Regions from separate parts of the Amycolatopsis alba DSM 44262 genome, predicted to be linked through region 2. Evidence: predicted binding sites of a transcription regulator. Region 2 holds the regulator's gene; the other holds the start of a gene.
The links. Region 2 encodes HspR, which represses chaperone genes until heat shock. Its sites were predicted from a motif close to ANNTTGAGTNNNNNNNACTCAANNT; they were not measured.
Positions count from the first base shown of each region.

Region 1 (7,845 bases), 910 kb from region 2:
GGAAGCGCTGGTGTGGACGACCTTCGGGTCGGTCGCGGGCGCGATCATCGTGTACTACCTCGGCCTGCTGCTCGGCCGCGACCGCACGCGCCGCTTGATGGCGAAGATCCCGCTGGTCAAGGCGTCCGACTTCGACAAGACCGAAGCCTGGTTCCAGAAGCACGGCACCAAGGCGGTGTTCTTCGGCCGGATGGTGCCGATCTTCCGCAGCCTCATCTCCCTGCCGGCGGGGATCGAGCGGATGCCGTTCTGGCGGTTCCTGACCCTGACCACGCTGGGCAGCCTGATCTGGAACACGGTGTTCGTGCTGGCCGGCTACGTGCTCGGGGAAAGCTGGCACCTGGTCGAGGAGTACGCCGGGTTCTTCCAGTACTTCGTGATCGCCGCCGTCGCGATCGCGCTGGCGCTGTTCGTCGTCAGCCGCCTCCGCGAAAAGAACCGCACCAACGCTTGAGAGCCGGTATGGGGCGCCTGGCGCGCCCCATACCGCTGTCTCAGGACCGGAACGGGCCGGTCACCTCGTAGGTGATCCCGCCGGAGGACGAGCCGGAAGTGCCGCGCTGCGAGGAGAAGTACAGCCGGTTCCCCGCCGGGGTGAACGCGGGACCGCAGATCTCCGACGAGCTCTGCCCGGTGATCCGCAGGAACGGTGCCACGATGTCGTTCGGCGTGATGACGCAGATCTCCATGTTGCCGCCGTCTTCGGCGACGTACAGGTCACCCGATGAGGTCCCGGTGACGTTGTCGACGCCGGTCAGCGGCGCCGAACCGGGGCTGACCAGCGAGTCGTCGTAAGCCAGTTCGTAAGTGCTGTTCGTCAGGTTGAGCTGCCAGACGCGGTTGTCACCCTTGGTGGTGAACCACGCGGTGTCGTTGGCGTAGTGCAGTCCTTCGCCGCCGTTGAACCGCTTCGCGCCGGACACCTGGTTGCGCGTGGCGGTGGGGGAGCCGTCGGGGTCGGGCACGTTCGCCCAGGTGAAGCTGCCAGAAGTGGCCGTACCCGCCTTCAGTACCTGCAGTGTTCCGGCGGAAAGGTCGCCCCAGGTCGTCGGGACGAAGCGGTAGAAACAGCCGTCCGTGGTGTCCTCGGTCAGGTAGACGACCTTGCGCACCGGGTCGGCCGCCGCGGCCTCGTGCTTGAACTTCCCCATCGCGGGCCGCTGGACGGCGGCCGAGGCAGGCCCGTTCGGCTGGCACTCGTAGACGAAGCCGAGGTCGATCTCCTCACAGGAAAGCCAAGTGTTCCAAGGAGTTTTGCCGCCCGCGCAGTTCTGGCGGGTGTTCGCCAGTACCCGGTGGGCGCCGGTGATCGTCCCGTTCGCGTCGAATTTGACCGCGCCGGCCCCGCCACCGGGGTTGATCTCCGAGTTCGACACGTAGATCCAGCCGCTGCCGTCGGCGAACACCGCGCCGCCGTCGGGCGCGTTGTGCCAGGTGTACGCGGTGCCCGCGACCTTCTGCCCGGACCGCGCGATGACGCGGCTGGTGAATCCCGCGGGCAGCTGGATCCCGTTCGCGTCGGCGGCCTGGAGCGCGCCGTACGGGCTGGGGCCGTTCTGCGCGGGCGCCGCCAAAGCCGTCCCCGACAGCCTGTTTCCGAACGCCGTGACGCCGGCGCCGACCACGGCCGCGCGCAGGAAATTCCGTCGCTTCACTCGTGCCTCCGCTGATGTGGTGGTGCGGGAAGGAGCGGAGGGGAGGTTACGGGCGGAACGGGACTTCCAGGTGAATTCGCGGCGTATTCGCCGGTGGTGGGGAACTTTCGTAGGGAACCTTCGCTCAGCACTATTTCCCGCGCTTTGCGGAGGCCCGGCACTTCGGCACCGCCGCGCTGTTCCGCGACGTCCAAAGCGAGGAGTATCCGATCGAGCGGCGCATATCCGCCATTGCGGTGGTGACGACGTCCGATCAGGTGGCGCCAGTCGGCGAGATGGTCGTCGAGTCCGGGCTCGCCAGGGACGGCCCGGAGCAGGACGATGAGCAGGACTCTCATCTGGTTTTCGTTGCCCGGCAACGTGTTCCTGGCCAAGGTGTCGGCAAGGGTGCTGCGGGACTGGCCGGTCGCGGCGGCCAGCGCGCGGATGCTGAGGCCGCTTCGGTCGCGGAGTTCGCGTAAACGCGCCATGAATTCCGATTCCGTGTTCATCGGCGCGCGTGTCCGGGCACTGTCCGGCCGAGGACGGCGCCGAACAGGGAGATCGCGATCCCCGCCGCGATCGGCGCGCTCGTACCGGTGAAGGTCAGCAGTGTGGTGAATGTGGTGAGAATGCTCAGGCAAACGATCTGACCGGCCGAAACGCACCGGCGCCTCGGCTGTGGGGAAGACAGGATTCCGTGACTCATGACCTTGCCCTCTCAAGGTTCAGCGGCCGCACCCGGCGGGGTGGCACGGAATATACGTTATCAAACCGTGATAGGGAGTTTAAGGGCGATTAATGTCCGGGTTCGTCCGGATCCGGAAATGCCGGGAGCCCCGGATCCTGGACGGATCCGGGGCTCCCGCTCGGGTCGTTACGCCTTACGCCGCCTGGGTGACCGGAGTGGACGCCGGGGCCAGCGCGATGTCCAGTACCTCGCGGACGTTCGCGACAGCGTGGACATCCAGCTGCGCCAGCACTTCGGCCGGGACGTCGTCGAGATCCGGCTCGTTGCGCTGCGGGATGATCACCGTCTTCATCCCGGCCCGGTGCGCGGCCAGCAGCTTCTGCTTGACCCCGCCGATCGGCAGCACGCGACCGGTCAGCGACACCTCACCGGTCATCGCGACGTCCGATTTCACGACGCGGCCCGAAAGCAGCGACGCCAGCGCGGTCGTCATCGTGATCCCGGCGCTCGGCCCGTCCTTGGGCACCGCGCCCGCGGGGACGTGCACGTGGATGCCGCGGTCCTTCAGGTCACCGACCGGGAGCTCCAGCTCCGCGCCGTGCGAGCGCAGGTACGACAACGCGATCTGCACCGACTCCTTCATCACGTCGCCCAGCTGACCGGTCAGGGCCAGCCCGGTCGAGCCGGATTCCGGATCCGCCAGCGACGCCTCGATGTAGAGGACGTCACCGCCGGCGCCGGTCACCGCCAGGCCGGTCGCCACGCCCGGCGTCGACGTGCGCTGGGTCGACGCGGGCAGCGAGGACTCCGGCAGGTGCCGAGGGCGGCCGAGGTAGGTTTCGAGCCCGTCGGCGTCGATCGTCAGCGGCAGCTCGACCTCGTCCAGCGCGACCTTGGTCGCCACCTTCCGCAGCACCTTCGCGATGGTCCGGTTCGCGTTGCGCACCCCGGCTTCCCGCGTGTACTCGGCGGCGATACGGCTGAACGCGCCGTCGGTCAGGATGACGTCGTCCTTGCCGAGGCCGGCGCGGTCCAGCTCGCGGGGGAGCAGGTGGTCGCGGGCGATGGTGACCTTCTCGTGCTCCGTGTAGCCGTCGAGGGTGACCAGCTCCATCCGGTCCAGCAGCGGGCCGGGGATGGTCTCGAGCGCGTTCGCCGTCGCGAGGAACACGACGTCGGACAGGTCCAGCTCGACCTCGAGGTAGTGGTCGCGGAACGTGTGGTTCTGCTCCGGGTCCAGCACCTCCAGCAGCGCGGCCGTCGGGTCGCCCCGGTAGTCGGCGCCGACCTTGTCGATCTCGTCGAGCAGCACGACCGGGTTCATCGACCCCGCTTCCTTGATGGCGCGGACGATCCGGCCGGGCAGCGCGCCGACATAGGTGCGGCGATGCCCGCGGATCTCGGCCTCGTCGCGGATGCCGCCCAGTGCGACGCGGACGAACTTGCGTCCCATCGCCTTCGCCACGGACTCGCCGAGCGAGGTCTTGCCGACTCCGGGAGGACCGGCGAGCGCGAGCACGGCGCCCGAACGCCGTCCACCGACCGGGCCGAGACCCGATTCGGCCCGGCGCTTGCGGACGGCCAGGTACTCGATGATGCGTTCCTTCACGTCGTCGAGACCGGCGTGATCGGCGTCGAGGATGTCGCGTGCGGCGGCGATGTCGTGGACGTCGGTGGTGCGCTCGTTCCACGGCAGTTCGAGGACGGTGTCCAGCCACGTGCGGATCCAGCCGCCCTCGGGGGACTGGTCCGAGGTCCGCTCCAGTTTGTCCACTTCGGACAGTGCGGCCTTCTTGACCGCGTCCGGCAGCTCGGCGGCCTCGACGCGGGCGCGGTAGTCGTCGTCGTTGGCGGTGCCGTCGAGTTCGCCCAGCTCCTTGCGGATCGCTTCGAGCTGGCGGCGCAGCAGGAACTCCTTCTGCTGCTTCTCCATGCCCTCCTGGACGTCCTTGCGGATGGTGTCGGTGACCTCCAGTTCGGCCAGCTGCTCGCGGCTCCATTCGAGGGCCTTTTCGAGCCGTGCCGAAACGTCGAGCGCGGAGAGCAATTCGAGCTTCTGCTCGGTGTTCAGGTACGACGAGTTGCCCGCGAGGTCGGCGAGCGCGGACGGATCCTCGACCTCCTGGACGGCGTCGATCATCTGCCAGCCGCCGCGCTGCTGGAGGATCGCGAGGACGACGCTCTTGTACTCGGACGCGAGCGTCGCCGAGTTGTCGTCGGTGGTCTCGGTGGCGACCTCGGCGTGGACCCAGCGGGCGGCGCCGGGACCGTCGGCGATGCGGCCGACGACGGCGCGGCGGGTACCGCGCAGCAGCACCGCGGTCTTGCCGCCGGGCACGCGCCCGATGCGCTCGACGGTCGCGATGGTGCCGAGCCCGGCGTACTCGCCGTGGACGCGGGGGACGATCAGCACCTCGGCCTTGGTGGCGGCGCTGGACCTGATCCCTGGGAAGGAAGCCTGGGCAGGCGTGTTGGCCTGGGCGGACTCCACCGCGGCGCGCGTCTCCGTGTCGGCGAGGTCGAGCGGGACGATCATGCCCGGCAGCACGACGTCGTCATCGAGCGGGAGGACGGGCAGGAGGCGGTTGTCGGTCATCTGTGCACTCCTCGGTTAGTTGAGTCTGCCTAGCTCAACTCTCCGATCGACCCGTTTGTTTCCTCCTCGCGTTCGCCGTCAGCGATCACCCACCCCTCCGACCTCTCCGCCCAAAGGCATCGAGATTAGCCCGCTAAAGTCGATACGGTGCGGGAAGAGGTCGGAGGTCAGGGGTGGGTGGCGACACCGCACCAGGCGAACGGCCGGGCGCCTTCCTCGTCCCGCCGCAGCTCCCGGACCGGCCGCCACTCGGGCAGGTGGACGACGCCGGGCTCCAGCAGCGGCCAGTCCCCGAAGAGCGGCTCGATGTCTTCGCGGTCCCGCATCCACACCGGGTTGCTCGTCTGCCGGTACTGCTCGACCATCCAGCGCAGCCCGTCGGCGTCCTCGCCGGTCTGGCCGCCGAAGCTCATATGCGAAATCCCCAGCCAGCTGCCCGGCGCCAGCGCGTTCCGATAGGTCGCGACGAGCGCGGGCGGATCGTCGTGCGGCCCGGCGAAATGCAGCACGGCCATCATCATCAGGCAGACGGGCTGCGAGAAGTCGATCAGCCGCAGCGTCTCCGGATGCCGCAGGACGTCCTTCGGCCGTCGCATGTCCGCCTGGACGATCCCGGCCCAGTCGGTCGCCTCATGCCGTTCGAGGATCAGCTCCGCGTGCGCCACCGCCACCGGCTCGTAGTCGACGTACACGACCTTCGCCTCTTCGCCGGGCGCCAGTTCGTCCCGGACGATCTCGTGCACGTTCCCGGCTGTCGGGACACCGGAACCCAGATCGACGAACTGCCGGATCCCGGCGTCCAGCGCCGCGCGCACGACGCGGTTCATGAACTCGCGGTTGTGCCGCGCGCCCGGTTTCACCCAGCGCCACTGCCGTTCCAGCCGCCGCGCGAACTCCCGGTCGACCGCCCAGTTGTGGGTCCCGCCGAGAAACCAATCGTAGATCCTCGCCGCGGACGGTTTTTCGGTGTCGACCCCGGTCGGCGCCACCGGGGCCGTTTCATCGTCCCTGGTCACAGAACCCCCCTGATCTTCCAGGACCGAGCCTATCGGGATCGGTACACCGCCGGTCGCCGTTGCCAGTACGTCCAGAGCGGCCGATAGCCCTGCCCGTACCAGAACGGCGTCGACCGCGGATTGGCCAGCGCGTGGTGCAGCAGCACGACTTCGGTCCCGCATTCGTCGAAGACCTGGTGCGCGTGCGCGGCGAGCGCCGATCCCACCCCGCTCGACCGCGCCGGTTCGGCGACCGCCAGCGACGACAGGTAACCGACCCGCTCGGCCGCGACCCGGTGGCCGATCCACGATGTCTCGCCGGGGAACTGCACCCGCACCATGCCCAGCGGACGTCCGTACAGCTCGGCGATCCACAACGTCGGATTTTCCCGCCCCAGCTGTTTCGACAGGTCCGCCGTGATCGCTTCCTCCGCGCCCTCGCGCAAAGTGACGGAACCGAACTGCGCGTCATAGCGCTGCAATTCCAGTTCGAGTCCGACGGCGGTTTCGAGATCATCCGCTTCGGCGGGCCGGATGTGCACGCCGGGTGTGGCGGGCGGCCCCGTCACGGCGAGCCGGTCGGCCGGGCGGACCGCGATCACCAGCACCGGAGCGAATCCTCGGCGCAGCAATTCGGCCGAGCCGGGCGAATCCCGGCTGGGCCGCACCACGGTCGCCGCCGTTTCGGCATCCCCAGGTGGGGCGACCGCCTTCAGATGTTCATCCCATCGGGTGAGTAATGCGTCAAGGGCCGCTTCCGGACGAGGGCCGGTGAGCCGGGCTTCGAGGCGATGCTCGACGAGGGCCCGCCACGGAGAGTCAACAGAATCGGGGCCTGCTTCGGTCCGTACCGACAATCCGGCGGCGACCGAGTCGCCTGCTGTCGCGGAGAGTGACACGGCGCCCTCGACAGGCTCCAGTGCAGGCATTTCCGGGAGCAGGGCGTCCACGGTGGCGAGCCGCTCGGTATGCCCGGCGGCGATGGCGTGGCTATTCATACGACTATTCAAGCCCCTACTGACGGGTCCGCCGGGAACTTCACGAGATTGGCTCCGCCGTGCCGCCAGGTGACTTCCGGTAGTCGGAAGGAACGCGAATATCGCTCCCATTTCACCCCTTGGTCCACGCAGGTCAGCGCGACGCGCCCATTGTTAACCCTGGGGTGATCTCATACTGTCTCGAATGGGACTTGGGTACGCCCTCCGGGGTACTGTATTGCCCTCGTCCCCGAGGTCGCGGTAGGACAAGACCGGTTGGGCAGCCGGGAAGGAAGGTCGGATGCCGGACACGAACGGCAGGCCCGTGAGCGCCGCACAGGCGGCAGCGGGCAAGGGAGGCGCCGTTACGGAGGCTCGTACCGACGAGCGACGGTTCCGCGTCTACACCTTCGCGGTACTCACCATGGGCATCGCCGCCGCGGCCGCCGTCAGCCTGTGGCTGGACTTCGAGGCCTCGGACGATCTGTTGTGGATCGGGCCGATCCTCGCGCTCGCGTTCCTCCTCGCCGAACAGCTCGGGATCAACGTCGACGTCCGCAGCGGTATCTCGTGGACGATCTCGTTCACCGAGATCCCGCTGGTCATCGGATTCTTCGTCGCACCTTTCGAAGTCGTCCTCGCCGCGCATCTCGCGGCGGGCATCGGAACCCTGCTGGCCCGCAAGGTCGCGGGCCGCGTCCTCTACAACGCCGGCGCCTTCCTGCTGGAGATCACCGGCGCGTTCGCCGTGGCAGGACTGGTGAAACAGGCCTCCGGCGCCCACGACATGACGTGGATCGCCGCGCTGGCAGGCACTTTGACCGCGCCGCTGGTCAGCACGCTGCTCGCGCTCGCCGCCGTCCGCGTGCTGCGCCGACGCATGCGCGTCAGCACCGCGATCCGGCTGACCGGCCGCATCCTCGTCGTCGGCTTCGTCAACGCCTCGGTCGGT
Region 1 covers NZ_KB913032.1:4,401,264-4,409,108, forward strand. Annotated here, with positions in the region: gene AMYAL_RS0121025 (DedA family protein) at 1-454, shown strand, start outside; gene AMYAL_RS0121030 (alkaline phosphatase PhoX) at 495-1,655, opposite strand; gene AMYAL_RS49275 (helix-turn-helix domain-containing protein) at 1,652-2,146, opposite strand; gene AMYAL_RS0121040 (hypothetical protein) at 2,143-2,343, opposite strand; gene lon (endopeptidase La) at 2,519-4,921, opposite strand; gene AMYAL_RS0121050 (SAM-dependent methyltransferase) at 5,089-5,937, opposite strand; gene AMYAL_RS0121055 (GNAT family N-acetyltransferase) at 5,967-6,914, opposite strand; gene AMYAL_RS0121060 (putative bifunctional diguanylate cyclase/phosphodiesterase) at 7,195-7,845, shown strand, end outside.
Region 1: lon (endopeptidase La) is a predicted target of HspR. The motif match lies at 4,938-4,962, and genes of this name have one in related genera.

Region 2 (7,845 bases):
CGACCTCACCAAGGACAAGATGGCGCTGCAGCGCATCCGTGAGGCGGCCGAGAAGGCGAAGATCGAGCTGTCCAGCTCGAACTCCGCGGGCATCAACCTGCCGTACATCACCGTCGACTCGGACAAGAACCCGCTGTTCCTCGACGAGCAGCTCTCCCGCGCCGAGTTCCAGAAGATCACCTCGGACCTGCTCGAGCGCACCCGCAAGCCGTTCAACAACGTCATCCGTGACGCCGGTGTCGCCGTCGGCGACATCGACCACGTCGTGCTCGTGGGTGGTTCCACCCGCATGCCCGCCGTGTCGGACCTGGTCAAGGAGCTGACCGGCGGCCGCGAGCCGAACAAGGGCGTGAACCCGGACGAGGTCGTCGCCGTCGGCGCCGCGCTGCAGGCCGGTGTGCTCAAGGGCGAGGTCAAGGACGTCCTGCTGCTCGACGTGACCCCGCTTTCGCTGGGCATCGAGACCAAGGGCGGCGTGTTCACCAAGCTCATCGAGCGCAACACCACGATCCCGACCAAGCGTTCGGAGATCTTCTCCACCGCGGACGACAACCAGCCGTCGGTGCAGATCCAGGTGTTCCAGGGTGAGCGCGAGATCGCGGCGCACAACAAGAAGCTCGGCATGTTCGAGCTGACCGGTCTCCCGCCCGCCCCGCGTGGCGTGCCGCAGATCGAGGTCACCTTCGACATCGACGCCAACGGCATCGTGCACGTCCTCGCGAAGGACCTCGGCACGAACAAGGAGCAGTCGATGACGATCACCGGTGGCTCCGCGCTGCCGAAGGACGACATCGAGCGCATGGTCAAGGACGCCGAGGCGCACGCCGAGGAGGACAAGCAGCGCCGCGAGGAGGCGGAGACCCGCAACCAGGCGGAGACGCTGGTCTACCAGACCGAGAAGTTCGTCAAGGACAACGAGGACAAGCTGCCCGAGGAGCTCAAGGGCAAGGTGAAGTCCGCGATCGACGAGGCCAACGAGGCGCTCAAGGGCACCGACTCGGCGAAGATCCGCGAGTCCATCGAGAAGCTGAACACCGCTTCGCAGGAGCTGGGCACCGCGCTCTACGCCAACGCCACCCCCGGTGCCGAAGGTGCCGCCGGTGAAGGCGCTGCCGGTGCGGCCGGTGCGGGCGCCGGTTCCCAGGCCAAGGCGGACGACGTGGTCGACGCCGAGATCGTCGAAGAGGACGAGAAGGACAAGAAGTGACGGGACGCTACGACGAATCCGAGGGCCGTGGCCCGGAGGAGCCGGTGGTCGTGCGGGACCGTAGGCGGATCGATCCGCTGACCGGTGAGGTCCGTCCGGCCACCCCGGCCGCCGAGCCCCAGGACGGCCCGAAGCACGCCGCCCCGGCCGAAGAACCCGCTTTGCCGACGGAGCCGGCGCCCGCGACCCACGCGGGCCCCGGCCTCGGGGACTCCATCGTGGACGATTCGGTGTCGGTGGCCACCGGCCTGGAGAAGGAGCTGGCGGAACGCACCGCCGACCTCCAGCGTCTCCAGGCGGAGTACGCCAACTACCGCAAGCGCGTGGACCGTGACCGTGAACAGGTCGTCACCGGCGCCAAGGCGACGGTCGTCGCCGACCTGCTCCCGCTGCTCGACGACCTCGAGCGCGCGGAGCAGCACGGCGATCTGACGGGTGCGTTCAAGGCGGTCGGCGAGAAGCTGGTCGGGAGCCTGCAGCGATCGGGGCTCGAGCCGTTCGGCGCCGAGGGCGAGGAGTTCGACCCCAGCGTCCACGAGGCCGTCCAGCACAGCACCTCGCCGGACGTCGCCGGACCGACGGTCACCACGGTCATGCGCCGCGGTTACCGCTTCGGCGAGCGTGTGCTGCGCGCGGCGCTGGTCGGGGTCACCGATCACGAGCCGGGCGCCGCTCCCGCGCCGGCGGCGCAGGACGCCCCGGTGGACCCGCCCGTCGGCGGCGAGCTGCCGCTCGAGGGCGAACTTTTCGATGAGAACAACCGCTGATCGGCGATACGGCGTGAAAGGAGGAGACGTTCGGTGAGTGCACGGGAATGGATCGGTAAGGACTTCTACCGTGAGCTGGGCGTCTCCTCCGACGCCACCGCGGACGAGATCAAGAAGGCCTATCGCAAACTGGCCAAGGAGAACCACCCCGACGCCAACGCGGGCAACGCGGAGGCCGAGAAGAAGTTCAAGGCGGTTTCCGAGGCGTACGGCGTTCTTTCCGACACGTCCAAGCGCAAGGAGTACGACGAGGCTCGCCGCCTCTTCGGCTCCGGCGGTCCGGGTGGCTTCGGCTTCCCCGGCGGCGGTGGCGGAAGCGGCGGCTTCGACGTCGGCGACATCTTCGGCCAGGCGGGCCAGCAGCAGGGCGGCTTCGGCGGTCTCGGCGACATCCTCGGTGGTCTTTTCGGCCGCCGCGGCGCCGCGGCCGGTGCCACGGCCAACCGGCCGCAGCGCGGCGCGGACGTGGAGACCGACGTCCGGATCGACTTCACCGAGGCGGTCAAGGGCGCGACCCTGCCGCTGCGGCTGTCGAGCCCGGCGACCTGTTCCACCTGCGGCGGGAACGGCGCGAAACCGGGGACTTCCCCGAGGACGTGTTCGACCTGTCAGGGCAGCGGGCTGGTCAGCCGGAGCCAGGGCGCGTTCGCGTTCTCCGAGCCGTGCCGCGACTGCCGCGGCCGCGGCACGATCATCGACGACCCCTGCCCGGAATGCGCGGGCGAGGGCGTCAGCACCCGCACCCGCACGCTGACCGTGCGGATCCCGCCGGGCGTCGCCGACGACCAGCGGATCCGGCTGGCGGGCCAGGGCGAACCGGGCAAGGGTGGCGCGCAGCCGGGCGATCTGTACGTCCGCGTGCACGTCGCGCCGCACGCGGTGTTCGGGCGCCAGGACCTCGACCTGACGATCACCGTGCCGGTGTCCTTCGCGGAACTGGCCCTCGGCGGCACGATCACCGTGCCGACGCTGGAGGGCAAGGTCTCGCTGAAGGTGCCGCAGGGTACGGCGAGCGGTCGCGTGCTTCGCGTGCGCGGCAAGGGAATCGCGAAGCGGGACGGCTCGCAGGGCGACCTGCTGGTCACCCTGCAGGCGGCCATTCCGGCCAAGTTGGACGACAAGGCCCGTGAAGCGCTGGAGGCCTACGCGGAGGCCATGTCCGAGCACGACCCACGACCGGAGATCACCGAACTTCTCGAAGGCAGGTGAGCACGATGTTCGGCGCGCTGCCGCACGGTGCGGACGAGGACACCCCGGTGTTCGTCATTTCGGTGGCGGCGCAGCTGTCCGGCCTGCACGCGCAGACCCTGCGGTCCTACGACCGCCAGGGTCTCGTGTCGCCGGGCCGGACCTCCGGTGGTGGCCGCCGGTACTCCATGCGGGACATCGCGTTGCTCCGCGAGGTGCAGCGACTGTCCCAAGAGGACGGTGTCAACCTCGCGGGCATCAAGCGGATCATCGAGCTGGAGAACCAGGTCGACGCCCTCCGGGCGCGGATCGCCGAACTGACCGAAGAGCTCACGGCGGCGTATGTCACCGCCGAGCAGACGGCCGCGGCCGTGCACGCCTCCTACCGCAAGGACCTCGTCACGCTGCGGCAGCAGACGGCACTGGTGGTCTGGAAACCCAAGAAACGGTCGTGAGTGGCAAGTCGCGTTATCGAGGGGCAAGGCGCGAACGGGTCGAGCTCGGCTGCTCGTGCCTCTTCGGGCTTCGGGGTGTCGTGAAAGCCACTTTCGGGATATCAGATGTCGCGAAAGTGGCTTTCGCGACACCCGGCCCAGCGCGACAGGTGAGAGCCGCTGGGAGCTGATGTCGTGAAAGCCACTTTCGCAACGTTGAAGGTTGTGAAAGTGGCTTTCACAACGCTTCCGGCGAGGCCACCAGGCGTTGACTGGCCGTCCGACAGGACAGCTTCGCCTACCCCTCGATAGTCCTCTGATCGCCCGGACGCCGGGGCGATCAGAGGACTGATTGCGCTATTGGCCGGGGACCAGGGCCCGGATCTGCTGGACCTCGCCGGTCCGTGAGTCCATGATCCGCTGGGCCAGCGCCTTCGAGCCTGGGTTCTTGCCGTCCTTCAGTTCGGTCCTCGCCAACGCGACCCCGTTGTGCTGGTGCGCGACGAAGATGTCGGCGACGTCCAGGGTGAACTCCGAACCATCCTTTTTGGACAGTGCGGCGAGCAGGCCCTTGTCGGTGAGCCCGTCGCCACCGTGATGGTGGTGCGCGTTCGGGTCCATCGAGCCCGTCTCGGGTTTGCCCCAGTTCTTCAGCCAGTTCCGCATGTCGGTGCTCTCGGTCTGCTGCGTCGCCTCGATGGCGGCCGCGAGATCCTTGAGCTCCTGCTTCTGCGCCTGCTTGGTCTTCACCAGTTTGACGATCTCCACGCCCTGGTCGTTGTGGGCGAGCATCATCTGCAGGAACATCACGTCGGCGTCGTTGTACTCGGCGGACGCCGGTGCGCCCGAGGCGGGGACCGGGGAGAGCGGGGCACCGGCGGTGGTGGGTGAGCCATCACCGGCACCGCAGCCCGCGAGGGCCACGAGACCGGCGACGAGAACGAGGGCCAGCTTCACTGGCGTGTCCACAGTGCGGGGGTGTTCGGCGGTTCCCAGCCCTGGATCGCCGTATGCGCCAGCTGGCAGCGGTAGGTCGCGCCGTCGTAGGTCACCGTGCTGCCGACCGTGTAGGCCGTCCCGGCGGCCCAGGTGCCACCGGTGGGCGGGTTGGTGGTGCTGCTCGGCGGATTCGACGTCGACGGCGGGTTGCTGGTGGTCGGCGGATTGCTGGTGGGCGGGTTGCCACCGCCGATCTGCAGGTCGATGCAGCTGTAGAAGGCCATCGGAGTGTCCGCGATGTTCCAGATGGCGAGGACCTTCTGCCGTCCGCTGAAGCCGTTCAGGCTGACCGTGTGGGACGTCGGGTCCTTCGGCGCGGAGTTGTTCCCGCTGATGTCGGCGATCTTGGTGCCGCCGATGTAGTACTCGTAGTTCGTGGTCCGGTGGTAGGCGGTGAACTTCCAGTTGAAGGTCACGCTGTTGCCGACCGAGGCGGCTGGCCAGGACTTCGACTCGTCGTTGAGCTCGGCGAATCCCGGAAGACCGCCGTTGCAGCTGCGGAGCCCCTTGGGGCCTTCGACGCTCTGCGGTTCATAGACGATGGCACCGCAGCCGGAAACCTTGCCTTGGGCGCAGTTGGCCTGGCGGCTGGGCGGGGACAGCACGTAGCCGTGGGCGCTGGCCACCTGGGGGATGGCCACGACGGCGATCGGGGCGAGGATCGCACCGGCGGCGGCTGCCACGAGCTTGCGTTTGACGGTCATGCCGGCTCCTGGGGATGGAACGACGGTGTTCCCGTTGAGGGGGAGCAATGTGGTCTAGACCATAAATCCGCCGGTGACCGCGGTCAATGATTCGCAGACCTACTACTGCGTCGAGCCCAGGTAGAACAGCCGAACGGCCTAATACGAACGAAGCATCGGCTCAGTCCAGGGTGAAGGGGTCGTACTTGATCCTGGCCAGATCCGTTCCGGCGGCGAGCAGTTTCGCGATCGTCGCGCGGATCATCGACGGCGACCCGGCGACATACACGTCACGCTCCTTCCAGGCGCCGCGCTGCGTGACCGCCGTGGCCAGCGTGCCGCGGTCGCCGCCTGCGATGGTGCCTTCCTCGGTCACCGGGGTCACCGTCAGCCAAGGGCAGGTGACGGCCAGCCCGCGGAGCTCGTCGAGGGCGTAGAGGTCTTCCGGCCGCCGCCCGCCGAAGAACAGGTGCACCGGCGGGTTGTGCTGCCAGCGCGACATCTCGTCGAGCAGGGCGAGCATCGGCGCGACCCCGGTGCCGCCACCGATCATCAGCAGCGGGCGGCTTTCGGTTTGGTGCACCGAAAGCGCGCCGAGCGACGGGCCGAGGCGCCAGGTGTCGCCGAACCGGGTGTGGTGGGCGATCGAACGCGACACCCAGCCGCCGCGCACGGCGTGCACGTGGAACTCCAGCAACCCGTCGTCGTGCGGCGCGGTGGCGGGCGACAGGTACCGCCACATCCTCGGCCGCTGCGGGACTTCCACGCTGACGTAGCCGCCGGCCCGGTACGGGAGCGGCTGGTCGGTGCGCACCTTGACGATGGCGACATCGCGGGACACGAGACGGTGCTCGACGACGGTCGCCTTCCACCACGCGGGCCCGGCCTCCTTGTTCGCGGCCTCGCGCATGCTCTTCGAAATGACGCCGTACGCGGTGACCCAGGCGTCTTCGACTTCGGGTGTCCAGTCGTCTTTCAAGAACCTTTTCAACGTGGCGATCAGTGCGACGCCGACCGCGTCGTAATGCCTGCCGAGCACGTCGAACTTCCGGTGATCCCGGCCGAGCTGACTGAGGAAGGTGGTCAGTTCTTCCGGTCGGTCCACCATCTGCACGACGTAGACGAGCGCGCGTAGTAAACGATTTCGTTGGGTGGCCATGTTGATCGGGAACAGCGCCCTGGTGTCCGGCGAAACGGAGAAAAGCGCCCCGTAGAAGTACTGGGACAACTCGTCGGCCTTCGTTTCGACGGCGGCGAAACTCGTCCGGACGAGCTTGGCCATCTGGACGCTCTTGTCAACGGTCGGGGTTTCGATCAAGGGCGGAACGGGAACCGGTCCGGTGGTGGGAGTCCGTGGTGGTGAAGATCTGGACGAACTCGGTGGATGCTCGTACTTCACTGTTTCGGCAGTCATGGCTGAACGATGTTCTCCAGTTGTATCGGGCATATTCTCCAGACCCGATGTAGTGATGGCGATCGTGTTCCCCCGAGGGTTCCTGACTGTATGCCCGAACGTCGGGAAAGGATCCGGTAAAAGATGTTTCCCGCTCGAACGGACCAAACGATATACGCGCCGTCAACCCCGTCTGGCACTAAGTAAGGGCGCTCAAGCAGCAGGGATTTCCCTTGCTTCACCAGTGTTTTTCGCCAGTTTTCGGCAAGTCCTGATCCGCCGATCGGGTGGCGTTTTTTCCGTGTTCGGCCGACTACGTAACAGTATGCGGTCTTATGCTGATCTCCATTGTGGAATCGCATTCGACGAACGCGTTTCCGGCAAAGCCGGTGATCTTTGAACGGAGTGGGAAATGCCTGCTAGTCGATGGTGAAGGGGTCGTACGCGATCTGGTCGAGCGCGCTGCCCGCGACCAGCATCCGGGACACCGTCGCCCGGATCATCGCGGGCGAACCGGCGACGAGGATCCGGTGGCCCGGCCAGGATCCTTGCTGTGTAACGGCTTCCGCGAGCGTGCCCTGGACGCAGCCGGGCGCTTCGTCACCGTGCTCGATCACCGGGGTCACGGTCAGCCACGGGTTCGTGGCCGCGAGGGCTCGCAATTCGTCGAGGTCGTAGAGGTCCTCACGCGACGGTCCACCGTAGAACAGCTGGACCTTCGGGTTCTCGCCCCACTGCGCGAGGTCGTCCAGAATGGCGCGCAACGGCGCGACGCCGGTGCCGCCCGCGATCATCAGCACGCCGCGGTCGTCGGCCCGGTCGACCGCGAGCCTGCCGAGCGGCGGGCCCAGCCGCCAGACGTCGCCGGGTTGCGTATGACTCACGATGGCGCGGGACACCCAGCCGCCGTCGACGGCGCGCACGTGGAACTCGATGCCGCCGTCCTCGCGCGGAGCGTTCGCCGGGGACAGATAACGCCAGAGCCTCGGCCGCTGCGGGACTTCGACGCTCATGTACTGGCCGGGCTGATACGGCACCGCGAACTCGGGCTGGACCCGGACCAGGGCGAGATCCCAGGTGAGCCGCCGGTGTTCGAGTACGGTGGCCGACCACGACGCCGGGTTGACGTCGGCCGCGGCGGCCTCCTGCATCGCGCGGGCGACGATGGTGAACG
Region 2 covers NZ_KB913032.1:3,491,503-3,499,347, reverse strand. Annotated here, with positions in the region: gene dnaK (molecular chaperone DnaK) at 1-1,207, shown strand, start outside; gene grpE (nucleotide exchange factor GrpE) at 1,204-1,974, shown strand; gene dnaJ (molecular chaperone DnaJ) at 2,008-3,183, shown strand; gene AMYAL_RS0116530 (heat shock protein transcriptional repressor HspR) at 3,189-3,617, shown strand; gene AMYAL_RS0116525 (DUF305 domain-containing protein) at 3,954-4,553, opposite strand; gene AMYAL_RS0116520 (lytic polysaccharide monooxygenase) at 4,550-5,299, opposite strand; gene AMYAL_RS0116515 (globin domain-containing protein) at 5,460-6,560, opposite strand; gene AMYAL_RS0116510 (globin domain-containing protein) at 7,091-7,845, opposite strand, start outside.